2 regions of the Metapseudomonas otitidis genome follow, and region 1 is predicted to be linked to the other one. Evidence: predicted binding sites of a transcription regulator. Region 1 holds the regulator's gene; the other holds the start of a gene.
What was found. Region 1 encodes LexA, which represses DNA repair genes until DNA is damaged. Its sites were predicted from a motif close to CTGTNTNNNNANACAG; they were not measured.
Positions count from the first base shown of each region.

Region 2: a site for LexA is predicted at 12,732-12,747, ahead of recN (DNA repair protein RecN). Genes of this name have one in related genera too.

Region 1 is NZ_AP022642.1:1,845,913-1,860,850, reverse strand. It holds gene mfd (transcription-repair coupling factor) at 1-1,240, shown strand, start outside; gene PotMrB4_RS08735 (CsiV family protein) at 1,252-1,776, shown strand; gene PotMrB4_RS08730 (DEAD/DEAH box helicase) at 1,894-4,419, shown strand; gene PotMrB4_RS08725 (S-methyl-5'-thioinosine phosphorylase) at 4,449-5,186, opposite strand; gene nagZ (beta-N-acetylhexosaminidase) at 5,197-6,195, opposite strand; gene PotMrB4_RS08715 (L,D-transpeptidase) at 6,207-6,728, opposite strand; gene PotMrB4_RS08710 (TetR/AcrR family transcriptional regulator) at 6,772-7,479, opposite strand; gene lexA (transcriptional repressor LexA) at 7,716-8,324, shown strand; gene sulA (SOS-induced cell division inhibitor SulA) at 8,336-8,803, shown strand; gene PotMrB4_RS08695 (hypothetical protein) at 8,857-9,090, opposite strand; gene PotMrB4_RS08690 (DUF6586 family protein) at 9,162-9,680, opposite strand; gene topA (type I DNA topoisomerase) at 9,789-12,398, opposite strand; gene PotMrB4_RS08680 (DUF1653 domain-containing protein) at 12,520-12,756, opposite strand; gene fadA (acetyl-CoA C-acyltransferase FadA) at 12,893-14,068, opposite strand; gene fadB (fatty acid oxidation complex subunit alpha FadB) at 14,099-14,938, opposite strand, start outside.
Region 2 is NZ_AP022642.1:5,268,043-5,282,980, forward strand. It holds gene ftsH (ATP-dependent zinc metalloprotease FtsH) at 1-1,181, opposite strand, end outside; gene rlmE (23S rRNA (uridine(2552)-2'-O)-methyltransferase RlmE) at 1,380-2,003, opposite strand; gene yhbY (ribosome assembly RNA-binding protein YhbY) at 2,080-2,394, shown strand; gene PotMrB4_RS24440 (DUF4149 domain-containing protein) at 2,420-2,719, opposite strand; gene greA (transcription elongation factor GreA) at 2,841-3,314, opposite strand; gene carB (carbamoyl-phosphate synthase large subunit) at 3,311-6,532, opposite strand; gene carA (glutamine-hydrolyzing carbamoyl-phosphate synthase small subunit) at 6,568-7,704, opposite strand; gene dapB (4-hydroxy-tetrahydrodipicolinate reductase) at 7,901-8,704, opposite strand; gene dnaJ (molecular chaperone DnaJ) at 8,787-9,914, opposite strand; gene dnaK (molecular chaperone DnaK) at 10,036-11,946, opposite strand; gene grpE (nucleotide exchange factor GrpE) at 12,050-12,616, opposite strand; gene recN (DNA repair protein RecN) at 12,772-14,445, shown strand; gene fur (ferric iron uptake transcriptional regulator) at 14,500-14,904, opposite strand.

The DNA.
Region 1 (14,938 bases):
CGTGCGCCAGAAGGAGCAGCTCAAGGCCCTGCGCAGCGAGGTGGACATCCTCACCCTCACCGCCACGCCGATCCCGCGCACCCTGAACATGGCCGTGGCCGGCATGCGCGACCTGTCGATCATCGCCACCCCGCCGGCGCGCCGCCTGTCGGTGCGCACCTTCGTGATGGAACAGCAGAACACGGTGATCAAGGAGGCCCTGCTGCGCGAGCTGCTACGGGGCGGGCAGGTCTACTACCTGCACAACGAGGTCAAGACCATCGAGAAGTGCGCCGCCGACCTCGCCGAACTGGTGCCCGAGGCCCGTATCGGCATCGGCCACGGGCAGATGCACGAGCGCGAGCTCGAACAGGTGATGAGCGACTTCTACCACAAGCGCTTCAACGTGCTGGTGGCCTCCACCATCATCGAGACCGGCATCGACGTGCCCAGCGCCAACACCATCATCATCGAGCGTGCCGACAAGTTCGGCCTGGCCCAGTTGCACCAGCTGCGTGGCCGCGTCGGCCGCAGCCACCACCAGGCCTACGCCTACCTGCTGACGCCACCGCGCAAGCAGATGACCGAGGACGCCCAGAAGCGCCTGGAAGCCATCGCCAACGCCCAGGACCTGGGGGCCGGCTTCGTGCTGGCCACCCATGACCTGGAGATCCGCGGCGCCGGTGAGCTGCTGGGCGAGGGCCAGAGCGGGCAGATCCAGGCCGTGGGCTTCACCCTCTACATGGAAATGCTCGAACGCGCGGTCAAATCCATCCAGAAGGGCGAGCAACCCAACCTGGAGCAGCCCCTGGGCGGCGGGCCGGAAATCAACCTGCGGGTGCCGGCACTGATTCCCGAGGACTACCTGCCCGACGTGCACGCACGGCTGATCCTCTACAAGCGCATCGCCTCGGCCGCCGACGAGGACGGCCTGAAGGAGCTGCAGGTGGAAATGATCGACCGCTTCGGCCTGCTCCCCGAGCCCACCAAGAATCTGGTGCGCCTCACCCTGCTCAAGCTGCAGGCGGAGAAGCTCGGCATCAAGAAAGTCGACGCCGGCCCCCAAGGTGGTCGGATAGAATTCGCCGCCGACACCTGCGTCGACCCGCTGGTGCTGATCAAGCTGATCCAGGGCCAGCCCAAGCGCTACAAATTCGAAGGCGCCACCCAGTTCCGCTTCCTGGTCCCGATGGAGCGACCGGAAGAACGCTTCAACACACTGGAGGCGCTGTTCGAGCGCCTCGTTCCGCAATCCGCTTAAAGGACTGATCCATGCGTGCGTTCCGTTTCATCACCCTGCTGCTCGCCCTGGTGGCCCCCAGCGCCTTCGCCGACGGGCTCTACCAGGTGGAGATGATCCTCTTCCGCCAGGCCGGCGAGCCGGTCCCGGCCAGCCAGAACGCCCCGGATGACTGGGCCAACGGCAGCCAGACCCTGTCCAGCGTCGGCGAGCGCGCCACCAACCTGAACAACGAAGCCGCCCGCCTCAACCCGGGCGCCGGCTACCAGGTGCTGCTGCACAAGGCCTGGTCCCAGAGCATTGGCGCCACCCCGAGCAAGGTGGCGGTCACTACCGGCGACGGCCAGCTCGGCCACTTCCCGGTAGAAGGCACCGTGGAGCTGAGCCAGGGCCGCTTCACCGACGTGTCCGTCGACTTCTGGGTCAACCGCTTCGACGCCAGCGGCCTGCTCAGCGGCAGTGAGCGCATCAAGCAGGGCACCCGCCTGAAGAGCGGCGAGCTGACCTACCTCGACCACTCCAGCCTGGGCATCCTGATCCGCGTCAACCCGCTCTGACCCATGCCCACCCTGCTCGAACACCTGCGCCAGGAAGACTGGCGCCAGGACTTCGACCAGGGCGCGCTCGACCGCGGCGCCCGCTACGCCCAACAGCGGAAAGCGCGCCTGCGGGCCATGGACGAGACGCAGCTGCTGGCCAGCTGCGCAGGCTCCGCCGAGACGCCCTACCTGCAGACGATCCGCCTCGCGCCCCATGGGCTCGGGGTGATCGGTCGTTGCACCTGCCCGGTCGGCCTGAACTGCAAGCACTGCGTCGCCGCCATCCTCCAGCTGCTGTCCGACGGCCCGCCGGCCGCACGACCGGAGCCCGTCACCCCGGCACCGGCGCGCGCACCCCGGCTGCTGAAAGACATCCCGCCACGTCCGCACCTGGCCCTGGGCAGCCTGGCCCAGAGCCTCTATGACCTGCGCAGCGGCCGCATGGTGGGCAACCAGCAGCACCGCGCCGGGCTGGCCTTCGACTATGCAGGGGCGCTGGTCCACGGCAAGAACACCCGCGCCAACCCGGTCAGGCGTCGGCAGGATGGCGAGCTGGTGGCCATGCAGCGCAATCCCCAGGCCGAGGAAACGCTGCGCGAGCGCCTGCGACAGCTGGGCTTCAAGGAATCCCTGCGGCAGAGCCAGGCCCTGCCGGGGGACCTGCTGGAACTGTTCGAGCTGCCCGACGACGAGGCCTGGCAGCGCTTCGTCCAGCTGCAACTGCCGCAGTTGCGCGACGAGGGCTGGCTGATCGAGATCCGCCCCGGCTTCCACTTCGACCTCACCCCGGTGGATGGCTGGTATGCCGAGGTGGACGAGCAACCGGGCCAGCAGTGGTTCGACCTGGAGCTGGGCATCCTCGTGGAAGGACAGCGCATCAGCCTGCTGCCGGTGTTGCTCAAGCTGATCCGGGACAACCCCAAGCTGCTCAGTGCCAAGGTCCTGCAGCGACGCAAGGACGACGACCAGTTGCGCCTCCAGCTCGATACGCTGAGCAGCGAGACCGGGCGTCCCCTGCAGGTCGCCCTCCCCTACGGCCGCCTCAAGCCCCTGCTCGGCACGCTGGGCGAGCTGTTCCTGCGGGATCGCGGCGAGGGCCGCAGCCTGCGGCTCGGACTGCCGGATGCTGCACGGCTCGACCAACTGGAGTCCCTCGGCTTGGCCTGGCGAGGCGGAGAACGCCTGCGCACCTTCGCCGAACGCCTGCGGGACAGCCGTCATGGCAGCCACCCCACGCCCAAGGGACTGAAGGCCGAGCTACGCACCTATCAGCTCCAGGGCCTGGCCTGGCTGCAGACCCTGCGCGAGCTGGACGCCGGTGGCGTGCTGGGCGACGACATGGGCCTGGGCAAGACCCTGCAGACCCTGGCGCACATCCTCACCGAGAAGGAGGCCGGCCGGCTGGACCGTCCTGCCCTGGTGGTGATGCCCACCAGCCTGGTGCCGAACTGGCAGGACGAGGCCGCGCGCTTCGCCCCGGATCTGAAGGTCCTGGCGCTGCATGGCCCCAACCGGCACAAGGACTTCGAGCACCTGGCCGATCACGACCTGCTGCTCACCACCTACGCCCTGCTGCCCCGCGACCTGCCGCAATGGAAGGAGCAGCCGCTGCACCTGCTGGTGCTGGACGAGGCGCAGAACATCAAGACCGCCACCAGCAAGGCCGCCCAGGCCGTGCGCCAGCTGCAGGCCCGCCAGCGCCTGTGCCTGTCGGGCACGCCGCTGGAAAACCACCTGGGCGAACTGTGGTCGCTGTTCCACTTCCTGATGCCCGGCTGGCTGGGCGATGCCAAGCAGTTCGCCCGCGACTACCGCACCCCCATCGAGAAGCACGCCGACAACGAACGCCTGGCCCACCTGAACGGCCGCATCCGCCCCTTCATGCTGCGGCGCACCAAGGAGTCGGTGGCGACCGAACTGCCGGCCAAGACCGAGATGATCCACTGGGTGGAACTGAGCGAGGCCCAGCGCGACCTCTACGAGACCGTGCGCCTGGCGATGGACCAGAAGGTGCGTTCGGAAATCGAGCACAAGGGCATGGCCCGCAGCCAGATGGTGATCCTCGAAGCCCTGCTCAAGCTGCGCCAGACCTGCTGCGACCTGCGCCTGGTGGAGCCGGAGCGTGAGGTACGCGGCAGCACCTCGGGCAAGCTGGACAGCCTGATGGAGATGCTCGAGGAGCTGTTCATGGAAGGCCGGCGAGTACTGCTGTTCTCCCAGTTCACCAGCATGCTGGAACTGATCGAGGGCGAATTGCAGACGCGCCAGATCGACTACCTGCTGCTGACCGGCGAGACCCGCGACCGGCGCACGCCGGTGGAGCGCTTCCAGGCCGGCGAGGTGCCACTGTTCCTCATCAGCCTCAAGGCCGGCGGCACCGGGCTGAACCTGACCCAGGCCGACACGGTGATCCACTTCGACCCCTGGTGGAATCCGGCAGCCGAACGCCAGGCCACTGACCGCGCCTACCGCATCGGCCAGGACAAGCCGGTGTTCGTCTACAAGCTGATCGCCCGGGGCACGGTGGAAGAGAAGATCCAGCAGCTGCAGCAGCGCAAGGCCGACCTGGCGCAAAGCGTGCTGAGCGCGCCGGCCGGCAGCGACTGGCACCTGCGCGAGGAAGACATCGACGCGCTGTTCGCGCCCCTCCCCCACGCCTGACCCGGGTTACCGCCCGGGCCAGGCATCGGTCACGCCTTCAGCAGGATGGACAGGGTTTCGCGCACCTTGCCGATACCCGCCGCGAGCGCGGCCTCGATCTCGGCCATGGTGATGATGCTGGTGGATTTGCCGGCTGCCGGATTGACCACCAGGGAGAGGGCGGCATAGGGCAGGTTCAGCTCGCGCGCGAGGGCGGCTTCGGGCATGCCGGTCATGCCGACGATGTCGCAGCCATCGCGCTCCATGCGGGCAATCTCGGCGACCGTCTCCAGGCGCGGGCCCTGGGTGCAGCCATAGACGCCGTAATCGCTGTGGGCGTGGCCGGCGCGACGCAGGGCATCGAGCAGCTTCTGCCGCAGCGGTTCGTCGTAGGGGTGGCTGAAGTCGATGTGGGTGACGTGGTCCAGTTCGCCCTCGAAGAAGGTACCGATGCGCCCCTGGGTGTAGTCGATCACCTGATGCGGCACCACCAGTTGCCCGGTGCCCATCCCGGCGGTGATGCCGCCAACGGCGTTGACGGCGATGACCGCCTCGGCCCCGGCATGCTTCAGCGCCCAGAGGTTGGCGCGGTAGTTGACCTGGTGCGGCGGAATGCGGTGCGGGTGGCCGTGACGGGCGAGGAAGAGCACCTCACGACCGGCGTACTCGCCCTGCACGATCCCTGCGGACGGTGCGCCGTAGGGCGTCTCGGGGTTGAGCAGGGCCTTCATGCTGAGGCCGTCCAGTTGGGTCAGGCCGGTACCACCGATAATCGCGTAAACGGTCATGTCGCTTCCTTCAGTCGATCAGCTGGGCTTCGCGCAGGGCACCCACAGCGGCCTGCCAGCGCGGGTCTTGACGGTATTCGGTGCCCGGGAAGGCACGACGGCGCATGCGGGCCAGTTGCGGGGACGGGGTCACGCCCAGGCGCTGCAGACGCGACAGGGCCAGCTCGGCGGCAGCGCGGTCGTTGCACACCAGGCCCATGTCGCAGCCTGCGCTCAGCGCGGCCTCGATGCGCTCGGCGGCATCACCCACCACATGGGCACCGGCCATGGAGAGGTCGTCGCTGAAGATCACCCCGGTGAACTTCAGCTCGCCGCGCAGGATGTCCTGCAGCCAGCGACGCGAGAAGCCGGCGGGCTGGGCATCGACCTGGGGGTAGATGACGTGGGCGGGCATCATGCCGTCCAGATCGGACGCCAGGCGGGTGAAGGGCACGAGGTCGGCCGCACGGATCTGCTCCAGGCTGCGCTCATCCGTGGGGATGGCGACGTGGGAGTCGGCTTCCGCCCAGCCGTGACCGGGGAAGTGCTTGCCAGTGGCCGCCATGCCGGCAACACGCAGGCCCTTGATGAAGGCACCGGCCAGGTCTGTGGCGCGCTGAGGATCGCCCTCGAAGGCACGGCTGCCCACCACGGCGCTGCGCTGTTGATCCAGGTCCAGCACCGGGGCGAAGCTGAGGTCCAGGCCGGCGGCCAGCACTTCGGTCGCCATCAGCCAACCGCATTGCTCGGCCAGGGCCTCGGCGTTGGGCGTATCGGCGAGGGCGCGCATCGCCGGCAGGCGCACGAAGCCGCGACGCAGGCGCTGCACCCGTCCGCCTTCCTGGTCGACGGCGAGGATGAGGTCGGGGCGTACGGCACGAATCGCAGCGCACAGGTCACGCACCTGGCGTGGGTCCTCGATATTGCGGGCGAACAGGATCAGGCCGGCCACTTCGGGCTGGCGCAGGATGTGGCGGTCTTCGGCAGTCAGCCAGGTGCCGCCGATGTCCAGCATCAGGGAGCCTTGCATGGGGTTCCTTGTCAGGGGTTGGGCGCCGCCCACTCGGGCCTGGGCGCTTCATCGATGCGCACCGCACAGTGGACGGGTACGCGGGGAAAGAGTTCCAGCAGGTCGGCGTTGCGCATGCGCACGCAGCCGTGGGAGCGCGGGACGCCCATGGGCTCGGTATCCGGCGTGCCGTGGATATAGATGTAGCGGCGCATGCTGTCGACCTTGCCCAGGCGGTTGAAGCCGGGCTCCCGCCCACTCAGCCAGAGGATGCGAGAGAGGATCCAGTCACGCCCGGGGAACTGTTCGTGCAGCGCCTCGGACCAGACCTCACCGGTCCAGCGACGTCCGCGCAAAACGGCATTCAACGGAAGATCGGCACCAATCCTGGCCCGCACTTCGTGGAGACCACGGGGTGTGCAGTTGGAACCACTGAGTTCACCGGGGCCATTGAGGGCGGTCGACACGGGATAACTGACCAGCAGGCGTCCAGCAGCGAAGCCGTAGAGGCGCTGATCAGCAATGGAGATATGGAGTAGATCGAGGTCGGACATGGGCGGCTAGCTTAGCTGATCCCGCCGCCCTCGCCCACCGGCGTCAGGCCTTGCCGGCTGCAGGAGCGGGCTTTGCCCTGGGCTTCAGTACGGCCTTGGACAGGGCCTCGTCGGCCAGGCCCGTTTCTGCGCGCATGCCTGCCGCGAGGAACGGGACCATCAGGCGCATGACCTGTTCGATGGAGGTATTCACACCGAAATCGGTCTCGGCCATGGCCCGCAGCGCCTTGATGCCGGACATGCTGAACGCAGCAGCCCCCAGCATGAAGTGGACACGCCAGAAGATCTCAAGAGGCGGCAACCGGGGCGCCGCCTCGTTGACCAGCAGCATGTAGCGACGGAACACCTTGCCATACACCTCTTCGAGGTACTTGCGCAGGTGACCCTGGCTCTGACTGAAGGCAAGCCCGAGCAAGCGCATGAAAATGGAAAGGTCGTTGCCACTGCGAGGCTTTACCGCCAGCGCCTGCTCCACGAGCATCACCAGCAGCTCCTCCAGAGAGGGCGGCGTTTCAGACTTGCCTTGGCGTTTGTCGAGCTCACGCTCCAGGCTCTGGCAGAACGGCCCGAGGAAGCGCGAGAAGACCGCCTGGATCAGGGCCTTCTTCGAACCGAAGTGATAATTCACCGCCGCCAGGTTGACCCCGGCCTTGCTGGTGATCAGGCGCAAGGAGGTTTCGGCGAAGCCTTTCTCCGCGAACAACTGTTCCGCTGCATCGAGGATGCGTTCGACGGTTTCCGACTGAGCCATGGTTCCCCCACCTGACAAACACTTGTTTGAAACATACGTTTCAGACCCTGCCTTTGTCAAGTCGCACTCACCACCTTCTGACGCATGGGTCACGCCGGAGGACATCCTACGCAGCCGAGGCGAAACCTCATCCGGCACACCGCCGAATGGCAGGCCGGGTCTTCAGAAAATACTTGTAGGCCCACTCGAGGCACTGTATAAAACACCAGTCACTGTATAAAAAGACAGAGCCCGACATGCTGAAACTGACGCCCCGCCAAGCCGAGATTCTCGCGTTCATCAAGCGCTGCCTGGAAGACAACGGTTATCCGCCGACCCGGGCGGAAATTGCCCAGGAGCTCGGCTTCAAGTCGCCCAACGCCGCCGAGGAACACCTCAAGGCCCTGGCGCGCAAGGGCGCCATCGAGATGACCCCGGGCGCTTCCCGCGGCATCCGTATCCCTGGATTCGAGCCGGCAGCCGAGGAAGGTGGACTTCCCGTGATCGGCCGAGTCGCTGCAGGTGCGCCTATCCTTGCCCAGCAGAACATCGAGGAATCCTGCCGCATCAACCCCGACTTCTTCCACCCCAAGGCCGACTATTTGCTGCGCGTACGCGGCATGAGCATGAAGGACATCGGAATCTTCGATGGCGACCTCCTGGCCGTCCACTCCACTCGTGAGGCCCGCAACGGCCAAGTGGTGGTAGCACGACTGGGCGACGAAGTGACGGTCAAGCGTTTCAAACGCGAAGGCGACAAAGTCTGGCTGATCGCCGAAAACCCCGAATTCTCTCCGATCGAAGTCGACCTGCACGAGCAGGAACTGGTGATCGAAGGCTTGAGCGTCGGCGTCATTCGCCGCTAACAGGAGGCGTCATGCAGTTCTCGCAACCGATCGGCCGCATCCAACTGCCCCTCTTCCACGACGCCATCGTCGCAACACCGCTTCACGACCTGCTGGAGCCCGAGGCTCCCCTGGAAGCGGAAAGCGAGGCCTTCAGCGAACTCTCATTGCGAGGCAGCCCACTCCATTGCCGCCACCTGCTGGCCCCGATGCTGAGGGAGCTGAGCGAAGAACAGGACGCCCGCTGGCTCACCCTCATCGGAGCACCCGCCACCCTTAATCAGGCCTGGCTGCGGGATGCGGGACTCAACCGTGAGCGCATCCTCCTGCTCGAACCCCGAGGCGGCAAGGACGCTCTGGAATTGGCATGCGAAGCCCTCCGGTTGGGGCGCAGCCACACTGTCGTGAGTTGGCTTTCACTCAGTGCTCGGGACAAGGACGCCCTCATCAGGGCCGCACGGGAAGGCAATGCACAGAGCCTGAACATCCACCTCGGATAGCCAGGGCCCTGCTTAATCAAATGGCAATGATCGGCGAGGAGACTATTCGTTGATCAGTGCAAGACGCGGGGCTGGTCATCATGGTCCATCTCGCCTTCGGCGAGTCGGCCGGCCATCTGCACACCCACGTTGAGCATGGCCTTGGCCACTTCCAGGTGATGCCCCTGGAGGAATGCCTTGGCATCAGCGGAGAAGTCCAGCGTCACCAGCGCTTCCTCGTCCTCTGCACGGCGCAGAATAATGCGCCCGTCGGGCAATTCGACTATTTCCAGGAAGGACGTTGTCATCGCTTCATCTCTCCACTAAAGACCGCGCATTGTAACAGCCGCTCGGCTTGGCGCCCTACCCCTTCCGTCACTCAGCACTCCGAGAGACTTTCCCGATAACGAAGCACCAGCGCCTTCAGCTGCTGACGCCAGGACTCCAACTCCTCACGGGACAGGGGGGCTTCCTCCTCATCCAGTACAACCGCCTCGATCAAGGGAAGCGTCGGGTCCACCTTGGCCTTGGTGGGTGCCTGAGGCGGCAGGAAGAGCGCCTGATAGGCCCGTTCGAGGGAACCCAGCCAGCTCTCGGGCTGCTGGAACAGTTCCACCAACTCGGCCAGCTCCGGGCTCGGCGAGGCAGACAGCACCTCTGAACTCAGGATCGCTGCCACATCCGGAGCCCCCGGGTTAGGCATGCGGTAGTAATGGGTGATCTCGTGGCATAGCCCCAGCAAGGCACCGTGAAGGTGGAAAAGCGCAGCCTCCCGCTCCGCCTGGACCTGGGCTTGCGCATTCATCGCACGCCCCTCTTCTGCCTTGCGCCAGTTCTCAAGGCAAAGTCCGGCGAAAAAGAGTTTCTGGTTGGTGCGGGTGTAGGGCTCATGGGCCATGGCACGGACTCCGGATATGCAATCGGTATAAGACCGAAACGAAGAAGGCCGGACCTGTGGTCCGGCCTTGCCAGTATGCGCGCATGGGAGCCATGCGCGCAGCGGGACTCAGCGCTTGTCTTCGACCTTCCACTTGCCGCCGTCGAAGAATGCACGCCAGCCGGTCGGCTTGCCATCCACCTCCGACTGCACGTACTGCTCCTTGGTCTTGCGGCTGAAACGAATGACAGCCGGGCGGCCATCCGGATCTTTTACCGGTGCACTGAGCAGGAAGTGATACTTCGGATCCAGCTCATCCTTGTGCGGAATCAGCTCCAGCACCAACGGCGCACGGGTCTCGCGATTCTTCGGGAACTGACTGGCAGCCAGGAAGAGACCCGAGGCACCATCACGCAGCACATAGGTATCGTCCACCTTCTCGCACTTGAGCTCCGGCATCTTGATCGGGTCGATCTTCGGCGGCGCGGCCTCACCGTTCTTGAGCAGCTTGCGGGTGTTCTTGCAGCTGGAATTGGTGCAACCGAAGAACTTGCCGAAACGGCCGGTCTTCAGCTGCATCTCGCTGCCGCACTTGTCGCACTCAAGGCTCGGGCCTTCGTAGCCCTTGATGCGGTACTGGCCCTGCTCGATCTCGTAGCCCGCGCAATCCGGGTTGTTGCCGCAGATGTGCAGCTTGCGGCTTTCGTCCAGCAAGTAGGCGTCCATCGCCGTGGAGCAGATCGGGCAGCGGTGCTTGCCACGCAGCACACGGGATTCGGACTCACCCTCGTCATCCGCGGCGATCTCATCGCCCGGCACGAGATTGATGGTGGCCTTGCAGCGCTCCTTCGGCGGCAGCGCATAGCCCGAGCATCCCAGGAAGACGCCCGTGGAGGCCGTACGGATCATCATCGGGCGGCCGCACTCACGGCACGGAATATCGGTAAGGGTCGGCTGGTTGGCACGCATGCCACTGTCGCTGCCTTCGGCCAGCTCCAGCTTCTTGCGGAAATCACCGTAGAACTCGTCCAGCAGGTTCTTCCAGTCGCGCTCGCCCTGGGCGACGTCGTCCAGATTCTCTTCCATGCCGGCGGTGAAGCCGTAGTCCATCAGGTTGGCGAAGCTTTCATTGAGGCGCTCGGTGACGATGTCGCCCATCTTCTCGGAGTAGAAGCGGCGGTTGTGCACCGTCACATAGCCACGCTCCTGGATGGTGGAGATGATCGCCGCATAGGTGGACGGGCGGCCAATGCCACGCTTTTCCAGCTCCTTGACCAGGCTGGCCTCGGAGAAGCGCGCCGGCGGCTTGGTGAAGTGCTGGCTGGGGTCGAGCTTGATCAGCTTGAGCGCCTCGCCTTCCTTCATGTCGGGCAGTACGTCGTCCTCGCCCGGCTTGCTCTGCTGCGGCAGCACACGGGTATAGCCGTCGAACTTGAGGATGCGGCCCTTGGCACGCAGCTCGAAGTTGCCCGCCGCCACGCTGACGCTGGTGGACAGGTACTCGGCAGGCGGCATCTGGCAGGCCACGAACTGGCGCCAGATCAGGTCGTACAGGCGCTCGGCATCACGCTCCATGCCGGACAGCTGGGTCGGCTTGAGGTTGACGTCGGACGGCCGGATGGCTTCGTGCGCCTCCTGGGCGCCTTCCTTGCTCGAATAGAAGTTTGGCTTGGCCGGCAGGTACTTCTCACCGAACTCGCCCTCGATGAAGCCACGCACCATGGTGACGGCGTCGGCAGAAAGGTTGGTCGAGTCGGTACGCATATAGGTGATGTAGCCCGCCTCGTAGAGACGCTGGGCCATCATCATGGTCTTCTTCACCCCGAAGCCCAGGCGGTTGCTCGCGGCCTGCTGCAGGGTGGAGGTGATGAACGGCGCGGAGGGACGGCTGGAAGTGGGCTTGTCCTCGCGTTTCTGCACGCTGTAGCTGGAGGCCTTGAGCTTCTCCAGCGCGGCCATGGCCTGGGCTTCGTTCAGCGGCTTGAAGGCCGCGCCGTTCTCCTTGGCCACCTCGAAGCGCACATTGGCGCCCTTGGCGGTGCCCAGGTCGGCATGGACCTCCCAGTATTCCTCGGGGACGAAGGCGCGGATCTCGCGCTCGCGCTCCACCACCAGCTTCACCGCCACCGACTGCACGCGACCGGCGGACAGGCCACGGGCGATCTTCTGCCACAGCAGCGGCGAGACCATGTAGCCCACCACGCGGTCGAGGAAGCGACGCGCCTGCTGGGCGTTGACGCGGTTGATGTCCAATTCGCCGGGCTGGGAGAAAGCCTCCTGGATGGCCTTCTTGGTGATCTCGTTGAACACCACGCGCTTGTAGCGGCTGTCGTCACCGCCGATGGATTCCCGCAGGTGCCAGGCGATGGCCTCCCCTTCGCGGTCCAAGTCGGTTGCGAGGTAGATGGTGTCGGCATCCTTGGCCAGGCGGCGCAGTTCGTCGATCACCTTTTCCTTGCCGGGCAGGATCTCGTACTTGGCCTTCCAGCCGTGCTCGGGGTCCACCCCCATGCGCGCGAACAGCTGGCGCTTGGCTTTCTCCTTCGGCGAGAGGGCCGGCGCTTCGGCTGCTGCGGCCTTGCCGCGCTTGACCGGCTCCTTGGTGGCACTTGCCGAACCGCTGGTGGGCAGGTCACGGATGTGGCCGATGCTCGACTTCACCACGTACTGGTTGCCCAGGTACTTGTTGATGGTCTTGGCCTTGGCCGGGGATTCCACGATGACCAGCGATTTGCCCATGGATCGGAAAGTTCCTGAATTCGAGAGATAGATAAACAAAGGCGGGAGCCGCCCCAGGCGGCACCGCTATATATAGTGGCGAAGGAGACAAGGTCAAGTTCGCCGGGGCCGGCGAGTCGACTCAGCGGCGCGGATAGGGATCCGACTCGGCAGTCACGAGGGAGAAGCGCGCGATCTGTTCGCCCTCCACCGTCACCGTGCCGGTGAACATCTCCAGCGGACGCACCCAGAGCCCATGTTCGCCGTAGAGCGCCTGGTACACCACCAGCTCCTCTTCGCTCTCCGAGTGCCGAGCGGTTCCGATCACGCGGTACTGCTGCCCCTTGTAGTGGCGATAGAGTCCCGGTTGTACGCTCATGTTCCCCTCAGTGCTCGGTCGACGGCTTGCCAAGGTGCGCATGGTGCCCACTCCGACGGGATATGGCCAGCCTTGGTGAGAAATTGGCGGAAACGAAAACCGGGGCACGAGGCCCCGGTCTTGTCCAGCTTCAGGCTCAGACGCGCTCGAAGATGGTGGTGATGCCCTGGCCGAGGCCCACGCACATGGTGGCCACGCCCAGCTTGCCGTCGTTCTGCTTCATCACGTTCAGCAGGGTGCCGGAGATACGCGCACCGGAGCAGCCGAACGGATGACCCAGGGCGATGGCGCCGCCGTGCAGGTTGACCTTCTCTTCCATCTTGTCGAGCACTTTCAGGTCCTTCAGCACGGGCAGGGCCTGGGCAGCGAAGGCTTCGTTGAGCTCGATGAAGTCGATGTCAGCCATGGTCAGGCCGGCACGCTTGAGTGCTTTCTGGGTGGACGGCACCGGGCCGTAACCCATGATCGCCGGGTCGACACCCGCGACCGCCATGGCACGAACCACGGCCATGGGCTCGATGCCCAGGTCCTTGGCGCGCTGAGCGCTCATCACGATCATGCAGGACGCACCGTCGGTGATCTGCGACGACGTACCGGCAGTCACGGTACCGCCCTTCGGGTTGAACGCCGGCTTCAGGGACGCCAGACCTTCGAGGGTGGTTTCCGGACGGATGGTTTCGTCGAAGTCGAACACCTTCAGGAAGCCATTCTCGTCATAGCCTTCCATCGGGATGATCTCGTCCTTGAACTTGCCTTCCACAGTGGCCTTGTGGGCCAGCTGGTGGGAGCGCACGCCGAACTGGTCCTGGGCCTCGCGGGTGATGCCGTGCATCTTGCCCAGCATCTCGGCGGTCAGGCCCATCATCCCGGATGCCTTGGCGGCGTACAGGGACAGGTGCGGGTTCGGGTCGACGCCGTGCATCATGCCGACGTGACCCATGTGCTCCACGCCGCCGATGACGAACACATCGCCGTTGCCGGTCTGGATGGCTTGCACGGCAGTGTGCAGGGCGCTCATGGAGGAACCGCACAGGCGGCTGACGGTCTGGCCAGCGCTGGTGTGGGGGATCTGGGTCATCAGCGACGCCATGCGCGCAATGTTCCAGCCCTGTTCCAGGGTCTGGTTCACGCAGCCCCAGATCACGTCTTCCACTTCAGCCGGGTCAACCTTGGGGTTGCGCTCCAGCAGCTTGCTGATCAGGTGGGCCGACATGGTCTCGGCACGGGTGTTGCGGTGCATGCCACCCTTGGAACGACCCATCGGGGTGCGGCCGAAGTCGACAATGACCGCGTCTCTCGGATTCAGGCTCATATTTCTTCTCTCGCTCTGTTCGCTGCGCGATTAACCGAAAAACTTCTGGCCCTTGGCGGCCATCTCACGAAGCTTGGCGGTCGGGTGGTACAGGGCGCCCAGGTCGGCATACTTGTCGGCCAGGGCGACGAACTCGGCTACACCAATGGAATCGATGTAACGCAGCGCACCACCACGGAAGGGGGGGAAGCCGATGCCGTAGATCAGGCCCATGTCGGCCTCGGCTGCGGTTTCGACGATGCCGTCTTCCAGGCAGCGAACGGTTTCCAGGCACAGCGGGATCATCATGAAGTTGATGATGTCCTCATCGGTCAGCTCGCGCTGTTCCTTGATGATCGGCTTCAGGATCTCGTAGGCCTCGGGGTCCTGGACCTTCTTCGGCTTGCCGCGCTTGTCCATTTCGTAGGCGTAGAAGCCCTTGCCGTTCTTCTGGCCCAGGCGGTTGGCTTCGTACATCACGTCGACGGCGGTCTTGCCCTCGACCGCCATGCGGTCCGGGAAGCCTTCTGCCATCACGTCACGGCCGTGGTGGCCGGTGTCGATGCCGACCACGTCGGACAGGTAGGCCGGGCCCATGGGCCAGCCGAACTTCTCCATGATCTTGTCGATGCGGACGAAGTCCACGCCGAACTCCAGCAGCTTGGCGAAGCCACCGAAGTACGGGAACAGCACGCGGTTCACCAGGAAGCCGGGGCAGTCGTTCACCACGATGGGGTTCTTGCCCATCTTCTTGGCGTAGGCAACGGTGGTGGCCACGGCCACTTCGCTGGACTTCTCGCCACGGATGACCTCGACCAGCGGCATCATGTGCACCGGGTTGAAGAAGTGCATGCCGACGAAGTTCTCGGGGCGCTTCAGGGCCTGGGCCAG
Region 2 (14,938 bases), 2.7 Mb from region 1:
ATCTTGTCCTTGGCCAGTTCGAACTCACGCATCTCGACGATGCGCTTGTTGACACGGGCAGCGAACAGCGAAGCCTCGTTGACCAGGTTCGCCAGGTCAGCCCCCGAGAAACCGGGCGTGCCACGGGCGATGACAGCAGGATCCACATCGTCGCCAACCGGCACCTTGCGCATGTGCACCTTGAGAATCTGCTCGCGCCCACGGATGTCCGGCAGGCCTACAACCACCTGGCGATCGAAGCGGCCCGGGCGGAGCAGCGCCGGATCGAGCACATCCGGGCGGTTGGTGGCGGCGATCACGATGATGCCGTCGTTCATTTCGAAACCGTCCATCTCCACCAGCAACTGGTTGAGGGTCTGCTCGCGTTCGTCGTGACCGCCACCCAGGCCAGCGCCGCGATGGCGACCGACGGCGTCGATCTCGTCGATGAAGATGATGCAGGGAGCGTGTTTCTTGGCCTGGTCGAACATGTCACGTACGCGTGAGGCACCCACGCCAACGAACATCTCGACAAAATCAGAACCGGAAATGGTGAAGAACGGAACCTTGGCTTCGCCCGCAATCGCCTTGGCGAGCAGGGTCTTGCCGGTACCGGGCGGGCCGACCATCAGCACGCCACGGGGAATGCGGCCGCCCAGGCGCTGGAACTTGCCCGGGTCACGCAGGAACTCGACAAGCTCGCCGACTTCTTCCTTGGCTTCGTCGCAACCCGCGACATCGGCCAGGGTGGTCTTCACCTGGTCCTCGGACAGCAGTCGAGCCTTGCTCTTGCCAAAGCTCATCGGGCCACCACGGCCACCGCCACCGCCCTGCATCTGACGCATGAAGAACATGAACACCGCGATGATCACCAGGATGGGGAAGCTTGCTACGAGCAACTGGGTCCAGATGCTCTGCTGCTCGGGCTGGCGCCCCTCGATGACCACGTTGTTGTTGACCAGGTCACCGATCAGGCCGTTGTCCTGGATGGCAGGCCGAATGGTCTTGAAGGTATCGCCGTCATTGCGCTTGCCGGTGATGACATAGCCATCGACGGTGACGCGCTCGACCTTGCCGTCCTTCACCTGCTGGATGAAGTCGGAATAGTTCAGCGTCTGCGGTTCGCTGGGGCTGGAGAAGTTGTTCATCACCGTGACCAGTACGGCGGCGATGATCAGCCACAGGATCAGGTTCTTTGCCATGTCGTTCAATTAGCTACCCTCTGGAGCAGGCTCCGTCACGGAACGTGCCCCGCATGACGGCTGGTTATCAACCGGCCTAACTTACACCACAACCCCTGCCGGCCGGCAGGCGCCGTCTGTAACCCTTTATGATGCCTGGCGCTCGCCGTGACGGCGGTCCCACTCCATGAGACCCGCGAACCACCTGTCTGTCGCAGTCTATTCCCCGCGGAAGCCGCGCGCGAGCAGGTATTGCTCACGGGAGCGATCACGCGACGAAAGCGGTTTGCGCATCAGCACCTTGTCGAACATTTCCTTGACCTGCTTGTGGTAGAGATCGAATCCCTCACCCTGGAATATCTTGATCAGGAAATCGCCACCCGGAGTCAGGACTCGCGCCGCAAGATCGAGCGCCAGCTCGCACAGGTACATGGCACGCGGCTGATCGGCCGCCCTGACACCACTCATATTGGGGGCCATGTCGGAAATCACAAGGTCGACCGGGTGCTCGCCGATCGCCTCGAGGATCCGGGCAAAGACCGCATCGTCGGTGAAGTCCCCCTGAATGAAGGTGACGTCCGGGATGCTGTCCATTTCAAGGATGTCCGACGCGATGAGCCGCCCTCGGTCGCCGATCACCCGACTGGTGACCTGGGACCAGCCGCCCGGCGCAGCCCCGAGGTCGACCACGGTCATGCCGGGTCGAAGAATGCGGTCCTTCTCCTGAATCTCCAGCAGCTTGTAGCTGGCACGCGAACGATAACCATCCTTCTGCGCCATCTTGACGTAGGGGTCATCGAAATGTTCTTTCAGCCAACGATGGCTAGTCTTGGAACGGGCCACGGGATACCTCGTGTTCGGCTGTGCGCCCCGAAGTCACTCGGGTAAACTAGCAGCCTTTTTTCGCAGGGGTCTGATTATGGCGCTCTCTCAGGAGCACAAGAAGCAATACAAATCTATCGGCCACCACCTGAAACCGGTATTGATCGTGGCCGAGAACGGCCTGACCGAAGGGGTCCTGGCCGAACTGGATCGTGCGCTCAACGATCACGAACTGATCAAGGTGCAGTTCCGCATCACCGAACGCGAGGATCGGCGCGCACTGATTGACGAGCTTTGCGAAGCCGGCAAGTGCGAACTGGTTCAGGTCATCGGCAAGATGGCGCTGATCTACCGCCGCAATCCCAAGCCCAACCGCAACCTCTCCAACATCAGCCGCTTCAGCGGCCTTTGATGCCTTGAAGCCGACGGGGCGCCACTTAGCGCGCCCTGCGGCGATCACTGCCCGGCACGGGCTGCACGACCAGCAACGCACCACATAGCGTCAACACCATGTAGCTGAATGCCAACAGGCGAGCGAACTCGGCTTTCCAGAAGCTGACGACCAGAAAGATCGTTGCCGCCAGCAGGATGACCAACAGCAACTGCCCTCGCGAATCCCGCAACACGCTGCGCGCGCCCTCCAGCCAGGCCAGCAGCCCCAACTGAAGCACGCCACAGAACGCCGCAAACCCCACCAACAGCGGGGACAGGCTGCGAGACAGCTCTTCCACCAACAATGGCGCGAATCCCACTCGCTCCAAGGCTGGCAGAACCACGAAGTGCAGCAGCCAGAGGCCGCCGACCCAGAATGTCTGGGCTAGCTGCCACCCGGCTACCGCTGCACGGGACGAGCGTCGATCAGATATGGCGAACCTCGACGATCTCGTACTCGACCAGACCGCTGGGCGTCTTCACCACCACCACATCACCCTCGACCTTGCCCACCAGCGCTCGCGCGATGGGGGAGCTGACCGAGAGCTTGCCACGCTTGATGTCGGCCTCGTCGTCACCCACGATCTGGTAGGTCACGGTTTCGTCGGTCTCGACGTTGGCGATGTCCACGGTCGCACCGAAGATCACCTTGCCACTGTGGGGGATGGTGGTGATGTCGATGATGTGGGCGTTGGACAGCTTGGCCTCGATGTCGCGGATGCGCGCCTCGGCCAGGCCCTGCTGCTCACGAGCAGCATGGTACTCGGCGTTCTCCTTGAGATCGCCCAGCTCACGCGCCTCGGCAATGGCCTGGCTGATCTTCGGGCGCTCGATCTTGAGCGCCTTGAGTTCGTCTTCCAGGGCCTGAGCGCCCTGGATGGTCATCGGAAACTTGGTCATGCGTTGATTCCTGCATGGAGATCCTGCAAGCGGCGCACGGTCTTCTCGGGACCGAACTTGAGCGCCTCACAGACCGCCTGCCCCGCCGCGATGGTGGTGGTGCAGTAGATCTTGTGCTGCAGGGCGTTACGACGGATCGAGTAGGAGTCGGCAATGGACTGACGCCCCTCGGTGGTATTGATGATCAGGGTGACCTCGTCGTTCTTGATCATGTCGACCACATGGGGACGACCTTCGGTCACCTTGTTCACCCGGCGTACCGGCAGGCCGGCGGCCTCGATGACACGCGCGGTACCGGCAGTCGCCACGACCTCGAAGCCCAGCGCCACCAGGTCACGAGCGACTTGAACGGCCTCGGCCTTGTCGTCTTCGCGCACGCTGATGAAGGCAGTACCGGAGTTCGGGAGGATCTCGCTGGCACCGAGCTGGGCCTTGGCAAAGGCCTCGCCGAAGGTATCACCCACGCCCATGACCTCGCCAGTGGACTTCATTTCCGGGCCGAGGATCGGGTCGACGCCCGGGAACTTGGCGAAGGGGAACACCGCCTCCTTGACGCTGAAGAACGGCGGAATGATCTCCTGGGTGAAGCCGACCTCAGCCAGGCTCTTGCCTGCCATGACGCGTGCGGCCACCTTGGCCAGGGACTCGCCGATGCACTTGGAGACGAACGGCACGGTACGGGACGCGCGCGGGTTCACCTCGATCACGTAGATGTCCTCGCCCTGCACGGCCATCTGCACGTTCATCAGGCCGACGACGCCCAACTCCAAGGCCATCTTCTTGACCTGCTCGCGGATCTCGTCCTGGATGTGCTTCGGCAGCGAGTACGGCGGCAGCGAGCACGCGGAGTCACCGGAGTGCACGCCAGCCTGCTCGATATGCTGCATGATCGCGCCGATCACGACGGTTTCGCCGTCGCACACCGCATCCACGTCCACCTCGATGGCGCAGTTGAGGAAGCGATCCAGCAGCACCGGGCTGTCGTTGGAGACCTTCACGGCCTCACGCATGTAGCGCTTGAGCTCTTCTTCCTGGTAGACGATTTCCATCGCGCGGCCGCCCAGCACGTAGGACGGACGCACCACCATCGGGTAGCCGATGCCCTTGGACAGGGCCAGGGCTTCGTCTTCGCTACGGGCCGTGGCGTTGGCCGGTTGGCGCAGGTTGAGACGCTGGACCATCTGCTGGAAGCGCTCGCGGTCTTCGGCACGGTCGATGGCATCCGGGCTGGTGCCGATGATCGGTACGCCGGCCTCTTCGAGGGCGCGGCACAGCTTCAGCGGGGTTTGGCCGCCGTACTGCACGATGACGCCCTTGGGCTGCTCGACGCGGACGATCTCCAGTACGTCTTCCAGGGTCACCGGCTCGAAATACAGGCGATCCGAGGTGTCGTAGTCGGTGGAGACGGTCTCCGGGTTGCAGTTGACCATGATGGTCTCGTAGCCGTCTTCGCGCATCGCCAACGCGGCGTGCACGCAGCAGTAGTCGAACTCGATGCCTTGGCCGATGCGGTTGGGGCCGCCACCCAGGATCATGATCTTGTCGCGACCGGACGGGTTCGCCTCGCACTCTTCCTCGTAGGTCGAGTACATGTAGGCGGTGTCGGTGGCGAATTCGGCAGCACAGGTGTCGACGCGCTTGTAAACCGGTAGCACTTTCAGCTTGTGGCGATGGGCCCGCAGGTTCTTCTCGGTGACACCCAGCAGCTTGGCGAGGCGCGCATCGGAGAAGCCCTTGCGCTTGAGGCGGCGCATCAGCTCGTAGTCGATCCCGGACAGGCCCAGGGTCTGCACCTGCTGCTCTTCCTTCACCAAGTCTTCGATCTGGATCAGGAACCACTCGTCAATGCGAGTGAGGTCGAACACTTCGTCGACCGTCTTGCCGGCGCGGAATGCGTCGGCCACGTACCAGATACGCTCGGCTCCCGGCACGGTCAGCTCGCGCTTGAGGATACTCTCGGCCTCGGGGTCGGCCAGGTCCAGCTTGGGATCGAAGCCGGCAACGCCGACTTCCAGACCACGCAGGGCCTTCTGCACGGACTCCTGGAAGGTGCGACCGATGGCCATCACTTCGCCCACGGACTTCATCTGGGTGGTCAGGCGGGCGTCAGCCTTGGGGAACTTCTCGAAGGCAAAGCGCGGAACCTTGGTCACCACGTAATCGATGGCCGGCTCGAAGGACGCCGGGGTACGACCGCCGGTGATGTCGTTCTGCAGTTCGTCCAGCGTGTAGCCGACAGCCAGCTTGGCGGCGATCTTGGCGATCGGGAAGCCGGTGGCCTTGGAGGCCAGGGCGGAGGAGCGGGATACGCGCGGGTTCATCTCGATCACGACCATGCGGCCGGTGTTCGGGCAGATGCCGAACTGCACGTTGGAACCGCCGGTCTCCACGCCGATCTCGCGCAGCACCGCCAGGGAGGCGTTGCGCAGGATCTGGTATTCCTTGTCGGTCAGGGTCTGCGCGGGCGCCACGGTGATGGAGTCACCGGTGTGCACGCCCATCGGGTCGAAGTTCTCGATGGCGCAGACGATGATGCAGTTGTCCTTCTTGTCGCGGACAACCTCCATCTCGTATTCCTTCCAGCCGATCAGGGACTCGTCGATCAGCAGCTCGTTGGTCGGGGACAGGTCCAGGCCACGGGCGCAGATCTCTTCGAACTCTTCACGGTTGTAGGCGATGCCGCCACCGGTGCCGCCCATGGTGAAGGACGGACGGATGATGCAAGGGAAACCGACCATCTCGAGGACGCCATAGGCCTCTTCCATGCTGTGGGCGATGCCGGAGCGCGGGCAGGCCAGGCCGATGTCCTTCATGGCCTTGTCGAAGCGCGAACGGTCCTCGGCCTTGTCGATGGTGTCGGCGTTGGCACCGATCATCTCGACGCCGAACTTCTCCAGGACGCCATGGCGCTCCAGGTCCAGGGCGCAGTTCAGCGCGGTCTGGCCGCCCATGGTGGGCAGGAGGGCGTCAGGACGCTCCTTCTCGATGATCTTGGCAACGGTCTGCCACTTGATCGGCTCGATGTAGGTGGCGTCGGCCATGGCCGGGTCGGTCATGATGGTGGCCGGGTTGGAGTTCACCAGAATGACGCGGAAACCTTCTTCCTTCAGGGCCTTGCAGGCCTGGGCGCCCGAGTAGTCGAACTCGCAGGCCTGGCCGATGACGATGGGGCCGGCGCCGAGGATCAGGATGCTTTTGATATCTGTACGTTTTGGCATGGTCTTACTCGAATCCTTGGGTCAGTCGGCGAGGATCAGCGGCGCTTGGCCATGGTTTCGATGAAGCGATCGAACAGCGGAGCCACATCGTGCGGACCGGGGCTCGCCTCGGGGTGCCCCTGGAAGCTGAAGGCCACCTTGTCGGTACGCTCGATGCCCTGCAGGGTGCCGTCGAACAGCGACTTGTGGGTGGCACGCAGGTTGGCCGGCATGCTGGACTCGTCCACGGCGAAACCGTGGTTCTGGCTGGTGATCATCACCACGCCGGAATCCAAGTCCTGCACCGGGTGGTTGGCACCGTGGTGGCCGTGGCCCATCTTCATGGTGCGGGCACCGGAGGCCAGGGCCAGCAACTGGTGGCCCAGGCAGATACCGAACACCGGGATGTCGGTCTCGAGGATTTCCTTGATGGCGGCAATGGCGTAGTCGCAAGGCTCCGGGTCACCCGGGCCGTTGGACAGGAAGACGCCGTCCGGATTCAGGGCGAGCACGTCTTTGGCCGGAGTCTTGGCCGGCACCACGGTCAGGCGGCAGCCACGTGCGACGAGCATGCGCAGGATGTTCAGCTTCACGCCGTAGTCATAGGCCACCACGTGGTAGGGCAGCTCAGCAGCAGCGATCTCGGGGTGGCTGTCGCTTTCCAGGTTCCAGACACTGGAGCGCCATTCATAAGGCTTCTCGCAGGTCACTTCCTTGGCCAGGTCCATGCCCTTCAGGCCCGGGAAGCTGCGTGCCAGTTCCAGTGCCTTTTCCTCGGTGGCATCGGCGCCGACCAGGATGCAGCCGTTCTGGGAGCCCTTCTCACGCAGGATGCGGGTCAGGCGACGGGTATCAAGCCCGGCGATCGCAACGGTACCGGTCGCCTGCAGGTATTCCGGCAGGGACTGCTTGCTGCGCCAGTTGCTGGCCAGCAGCGGCAGGTCGCGAATGATCAGGCCGGCGGCCCAGACGCGGTCGGACTCGGCATCTTCCGGCGTGATGCCGGTGTTGCCGATGTGGGGATAGGTCAGGGTGACGATCTGCTGCGCATAGGAAGGATCGGTGAGGATTTCCTGGTAGCCGGTCATGGCAGTGTTGAACACCACCTCTCCGATGGTCTGGCCGTCGGCCCCGATGGACTCGCCGCGGAAAATGCTGCCGTCGGCAAGCGCGAGTATGGCTGGCTTAGTCAAGAAGACCTCCCGTATCTAAGGCTGAAGCAAACGCAGATTGTAAAAAAGCGGGATGACGTTGATACCGTCACCCCGCTTTTTTATCTGAGCCATTTCTGCGTAACTTTTAGTGGACACACTAAAGCTGCAGCTTACAGGAATGCGTCATTTCGGTCCACAGGAAAGACATCACCAAACTGCATTCCGCGACCAATAATCAGCGCAGACCCAGCACATCCTGCATGTCGTACAGGCCGGCACCCTGGCCATCCAGCCACAGCGCGGCACGTACGGCGCCACGGGCGAACGTCATGCGACTGGACGCCTTGTGGGTGATCTCGACGCGCTCGCCATCGGCCGCGAACAGGACGGTATGGTCGCCGACCACATCACCTGCACGCACGGTGGCAAAGCCGATGGTTTCGCGCTCGCGAGCGCCCGTCTGACCTTCACGCCCATAGACCGCCACCTTCGACAGGTCGCGCCCCAGGGCCTCGGCCACCACCTCACCCATGCGCAGCGCGGTGCCGGAGGGGGCATCCACCTTGTGGCGGTGATGGGCTTCGATGATCTCGATGTCCACTTCGTCGCCGAGCACCCGCGCAGCGGTGTCCAGCAGCTTGAGGCAGAGATTCACCCCGACACTGAAGTTGGCGGCAAAGACGATGGGGATCTGCTTGGCCGCATCAGCCAGCAGCGCCTTCTCCTCGGCGGTGAAACCGGTGGTGCCGATGACCATGGCCTTGCCCGCCTGGCGACAGACCTCCAGGTTCTTCAGGGTCACCGACGGGTGGGTGAAGTCGATCAGCACGTCGAACTCGTCCACCACCTTGGCCAGGTCGCCCGAGAGCGGCACGCCGATACGCCCCAGGGCGGCCAGCTCACCTGCATCAGCCCCCACCAGGGTGCTGTCGGGTCGATCGATGGCGGCGGTCAGGCCGGCACCCGGGTTCTGCTGGACCGCTTCGATCAGGGTCTTGCCCATGCGCCCGGCGGCGCCCATCACTGCAATACGTCGCATAACGAACAAAGCTCCAAGCTAGAAGCGCCAGGCCCCGCGCACGACCAGGCCAAGCCTGCCGTGCGCCGCCTGGCGCCCTGCGTCAAAGATCACCAAAGAAGCGCTTCATGCCTTCGAACCAGGTGCTGGCCTTGGGCGAATGGGAGCCGTCACTCTGCAGGCTCTTGCGGAACTCTTCCAGTAGTTCCCGCTGGCGCTTGTCCAGGTTCACCGGCGTCTCGACCACCACGCGGCACATCAGGTCGCCCGCGCCACCGCCCCGCACAGGGGCAACGCCCTTGCCACGCAGACGGAACAGCTTGCCGGTCTGGGTCGCCTCGGGGATCTTCAGTTTGACGCGGCCGTCCAGGGTCGGCACCTCCAGCTCACCGCCCAGCGCCGCATCGGCGAAGCTGATCGGCACCTCGCAGTACAGGTGCTTGCCGTCACGCTGGAAGATCGGGTGCTCGCGCACGTTGACCACCACGTAGAGGTCGCCGGGCGGCCCGCCCATCACACCCGCCTCGCCTTCGCCGGACAGGCGGATGCGGTCGCCGGTGTCCACGCCGGACGGCACCTTCACCGACAGGGTCTTGTGCTCTTCCACACGCCCCTGGCCATGGCAGCTGCCGCACGGGTCGCTGATCATCTTGCCGGTGCCGTGGCAGCGCGGGCAGGTCTGCTGGACGGAGAAGAAGCCCTGCTGCATGCGCACCTGACCAATACCACCGCAGGTGGTGCAGGTGACGGGGCTGGTGCCTTTCTTCGCACCGGAGCCATCGCAGGTCTTGCAGTTGACCAGGGTCGGCACACGGATGGTCACGGTCGTGCCGCGAACCGCCTCTTCGAGATCCAGCTCAAGGGTGTAGCGCAGGTCGCTGCCGCGCTGGGCACCGCCACGCTGGCCACCACGCTGGCCACCGAAGAAGTCGCTGAACACGTCGCCGAAGATGTCGGAGAAGCTGGCTCCACCGAATCCCGCCCCACCGCCGCCGCCCATCTGCGGATCGACGCCGGCATGGCCGTACTGATCGTAGGCCGCGCGCTTGCTGGCATCCGAGAGGATTTCGTAGGCCTCGTTGGCCTCCTTGAATTTCTCCTCGGACTCCTTGTCCCCCGGGTTGCGGTCCGGGTGGTACTTCATGGCCAGGCGACGATAGGCCTTCTTCAGCTCGGCCTCGCTGGCGCCACGCTCCACACCGAGGATTTCGTAAAAGTCACGTTTAGCCATTGGTTCTCTGCACTCTGAAAGTTTCGCGCCCTCCAGACACGCCGACGCGGGAGCAAGCCCCCGCGTGGCGAATCACCCCGAGCCGAGCGGCCCGGGGCAGGAGCGCAAGCAAGCGTGGCGCTTACTTGTTGTCCTTGACCTCTTCGAACTCGGCGTCGACGGCATCGTCGGCAGCCTTGTCGTCGCCTGCGGGAGCACCCTCGCCGGCCTTGGCCTGCTCGGCGTACATCTTCTGCGCCAGCGGAGCGGAAGCCTGGGACAGCGCGTTCATCTTGGCTTCGATCTCGACCTTGTCATCGCCCTTCACGGCAACTTCCAGCTCGCCTACGGCTTTCTCGATGGCCGCTTTCTCTTCAGCAGTGGCCTTGTCGCCCGCTTCAGTGATCATCTTGCGGGTGGCGTGAACCAGCGCATCGCCCTGGTTACGGGCACCGGCCAGCTCTTCGAACTTGCGGTCTTCCTCGGCGTTGGCTTCGGCGTCACGCACCATCTGCTGGATTTCTTCCTCGGACAGGCCGGAGTTGGCCTTGATCACGATGGACTGCTGCTTGCCGGTGGCCTTGTCCTTGGCGGACACGTGCAGGATGCCGTTGGCGTCGATGTCGAAGGTCACTTCGATCTGCGGCACGCCACGCGGAGCCGGCGGGATCTCGGCCAGGTCGAACTTGCCCAGGGACTTGTTCTGGCCGGCCTGCTTGCGCTCACCCTGCAGCACGTGAATGGTCACGGCGGACTGGTTGTCGTCGGCAGTGGAGAACACCTGGGACTTCTTGGTCGGGATGGTGGTGTTCTTCTCGATCAGCGGAGTCATCACGCCGCCCAGGGTCTCGATGCCCAGGGTCAGCGGGCTCACGTCGAGCAGCAGCACGTCCTTCACGTCACCGGCCAGTACGGCACCCTGGATGGCCGCACCGATGGCGACGGCTTCGTCCGGGTTGACGTCCTTGCGCGCTTCCTTGCCGAAGAAGTCGGCAACTTGCTTCTGCACCAGCGGCATGCGGGTCTGACCACCGACCAGGATGACTTCGTGGATGTCCCCCACGTCCAGGCCAGCATCTTTCAGCGCGATGCGGCACGGCTCGATGGTGCGAGCAACCAGGTCTTCCACCAGGGCTTCCAGCTTGGCGCGGGAAATCTTCACGTTCAGGTGCTTCGGACCGGTCTGGTCTGCAGTGATGTACGGCAGGTTGACGTCGGTCTGCTGGCTGGAGGACAGCTCGATCTTGGCCTTCTCGGCAGCCTCTTTCAGGCGCTGCATGGCCAGCGGGTCGCCCTTCAGGTCCATGCCGGACTCTTTCTTGAACTCGTCGACGAGGTAGTCGATCAGGCGGATGTCGAAGTCCTCACCACCCAGGAAGGTGTCGCCGTTGGTGGCCAGCACTTCGAACTGGTGCTCGCCGTCCACTTCGGCGATCTCGATGACCGACACGTCGAAGGTACCGCCACCCAGGTCATAGACGATCACGGTGTGGTCGCCCTTGGCCTTGTCCATGCCGTAGGCCAGCGCTGCCGCGGTAGGCTCGTTGATGATGCGCTTGACGTCCAGGCCGGCGATACGACCGGCGTCCTTGGTGGCCTGGCGCTGGCTGTCGTTGAAGTAGGCCGGAACGGTGATGACGGCTTCGGTCACCGGCTCGCCGAGGTAGTCTTCGGCGGTCTTCTTCATCTTCTTCAGCACTTCCGCAGAGATTTGCGGAGGCGCCATCTTCTGGCCCTTCACTTCGACCCAGGCGTCACCGTTGTCGGCCTTGGCGATCTTGTAGGGGACCATCTTGATGTCTTTCTGCACGACGTCTTCTTCGAAGCGACGACCGATCAGGCGCTTCACGGCGTACAGGGTGTTGTGCGGGTTGGTGACGGCCTGGCGCTTGGCGGACTGACCGACCAGGATCTCGCCGTCATTGGTGTAGGCGATGATCGAGGGGGTGGTACGCGCGCCTTCGGCGTTCTCGATCACCTTGACGTTGCCATTCTCAAGAATGGAAACGCAGGAGTTGGTGGTACCCAGGTCGATACCGATGATCTTGCCCATATTCTCTCTCCCGAAACTTTGATTTCTTTAGGGCCCCGCTCGCTTGGGGGCCGCATCAGCATGTGAACGCTTGGACTACCAGATGGGGGCCCTGAGCCGGATTTCAAGCCTGCTCGTCGATGGACGGCGGCGCTTCGGCCGGGGCCTTGCTGACTACGACCATAGCCGGGCGCAGCAGGCGGCCGTTGAGCAGATAGCCCTTCTGGAAGACCTTCAGGACGCTACCCGGCTCGACATGGGTGCTCTCTTCCATTGCCATCGCCTGGTGGTGCTCCGGGTTGAACGGAGCGCCATGGGGGTCGACGGCCTCGACCTGGAAGCGCTTCAGGGTGTCGTGGAACAGCTTCAGGGTCAGCTCGACGCCTTCACGTACAGGGCGAACGGCCTCGTCCTCGGCACTGGTCAGCTCCAGGCCACGCTCCAGGCTGTCGACCACCGGCAGCAGGTCGTTGGCGAACTTCTCCAGGGCGAACTTGTGCGCCTTCTCGACATCCTGCTCCGCACGGCGGCGGATGTTCTGCAGCTCGGCGGCGGTACGCAGGGACTGGTCCTGGGCCGCAGCCAGCTGCTCCTCCAGCGCCTGGACGCGGGCCACGAGGTCCTCGCCCGCCACGTCAGCCGGTGCGCTCACCTCGGGGTTCTGGGTATCCAGGTTCTGTTCGTCTGCCATGCCTTCCTCCTTACTGAAACGGTGGCGGGGAATGACCCGCCGATCTGTCCGCCTATATGGGGTCGCAATTTGTCGCTTCAAGGGCAGCAGGCGATTGTCAGCCGGAAAACAAACACTGTATAAATAGCCAGCCTAAGCCCAGGGGAGTCCCCGCCATGCTGGTCCACCTCTCAGTCCACAACTACGCCATCGTCGAGCATCTGGATCTTGAGCTCGAAGGCGGCATGACCGTGATCACCGGCGAGACCGGCGCGGGCAAGTCGATCATGCTCGACGCCCTCGGCCTGACTCTGGGCGACCGCGCCGACAGCGGCGCCGTCCGCCCCGGCGCGGAGAAGGCCGACATCCTCGCCAGCTTCGACCTGAGCGACATCCCCGAAGCCCGCGCCTGGCTCGCCGAGCGGGACCTGGAAACCGACGGCCCGTGCATCCTGCGCCGGGTCATCACTGCAGAAGGCCGCTCCCGTGCCTATATAAACGGCACGCCCTGCCCCCAGGGCGATCTCAAGGCACTGGGCGAACTGCTGATCGACATCCACAGCCAGCATGAGCATCAGTCGCTGCTCAAGCCGGACACCCATCGGCGCCTGCTGGACGAATTTGCCGGCGCCAGCGACCTGGCCCGCCAGGTCCAGCTCGCCGCCCAGCGCTGGCGCCAGACCCGCCAGGAGCTCCAGCGCCTGTCCCGCAACAGCGAGGAGCAGCGCGCCCGCCACCAATTGCTCAGCTACCAGTTGGAAGAACTGGAACAACTGGCCCTCGGCGACAACGAACTGGAGCAACTGGAAGCCGAGCACAAGACCCTGTCCAACGCCGAAGGCCTGCTGGCCGGCTGCCGCCAGGTACTGGACATGTGCAGCGAGAGCGATGCCGGCAACGTCCTCAGCGCCCTCACCTCCAGCCTCAACCGCCTGACGGCCTTCAACGCCCAGCAGGGCCCCATTGCCGAAGCCGTCAACCTGCTGGCCAGCGCCCAGATCCAGGTGGAAGAAGCGGTCGGCGAGATCAACCGCTTCATCGACCATTTCGATGCCGACCCGCACCGCCAGCAGGAGGTCGAAGAACGCCTCGATACGCTCTACACCCTGGCCCGCAAGCACCGCATCCATCCCAGCGAACTGCCTCACCTGCAGCACACGCTGCTGGAGGAGATCGAAGCGCTCAATGCCGATGACGAGGCGGTGGAGCGCCTCGGGGACGAACTGGCGGCCTATGCTCGCCACTACCAAGCAAAAGCCGCCGAGCTGAGCCAGTTGCGCGGCAAAGCGGCCGGCAAGCTGGCCAAGGCCGTGGAGACGGAGATGCAACGCCTGGGCATGCCCGGCGGGCGTTTCAGCATTGAGCTGCGCAGTATCGAAAGCGACGAACCCCAGCCGAACGGACAGGAACAGGTGGAGTTCCTGGTCAGCGCCAACCCGGGCCAGCCCCTCAAGGGCCTGGCCAAGGTCGCCTCGGGCGGCGAGCTGTCCCGGATCAGCCTGGCCATCCAGGTCATCACCGCACAGACCTCGCGGGTACCGACCCTGGTGTTCGATGAAGTGGACGTGGGCATCGGCGGCCCCACTGCAGAAGTGGTCGGCCAGTTGCTGCGGCGCCTGGGCGAACGCGGCCAGGTCCTCACCGTCACCCACCTGCCCCAGGTGGCCGCCCAGGGCCATCACCACCTCTTCGTGCACAAGAAGCGCGGCAGCAAGGAAACCCGCACCGCCGTCGCCAACCTCGACGACGCGGCGCGCGTGGAGGAGATCGCCCGCATGCTGGGCGGCGTCGATCTCACCGAAGAGTCCATCGCCCACGCCCGCAAGATGGTCACCAGCGCCCGCCACTGATTCGCGCAGGCATGAAAAAGGCGACCCGAGGTCGCCTTTTTCATGGGGCGGAAATCACTTCTTCTTGCGCACGTACAGCACCAGATTGTGATCGACGAGCTCGAAGCCGTGCTCTTTCACGATCTCTTTCTGCCGCTTTTCGATTTCGGCGTCGATGAATTCGATGACCTCACCGGAGTCCACGCAGACCATGTGGTCGTGGTGGCCGCTGTCAGCCAGTTCGAACACGGCATGGCCGCCATCGAAGTTGTGGCGGACGACGAGGCCGGCAGCCTCGAACTGGGTAAGCACGCGGTAGACCGTCGCAAGGCCTACGTCCTCGCCGGCTTCCATCAGTGCCTTGTACACATCCTCGGCACTCATGTGACGCTGATCGGCGGAGTCGAGCATCTGAAGGATCTTCACCCGAGGCAGGGTGACCTTCAGACCGGCTTTGCGAAGTTCGTTATTTTCAACCATGGTCAGCTTTCTCGTGGATGCTGCTTCGCAGCTT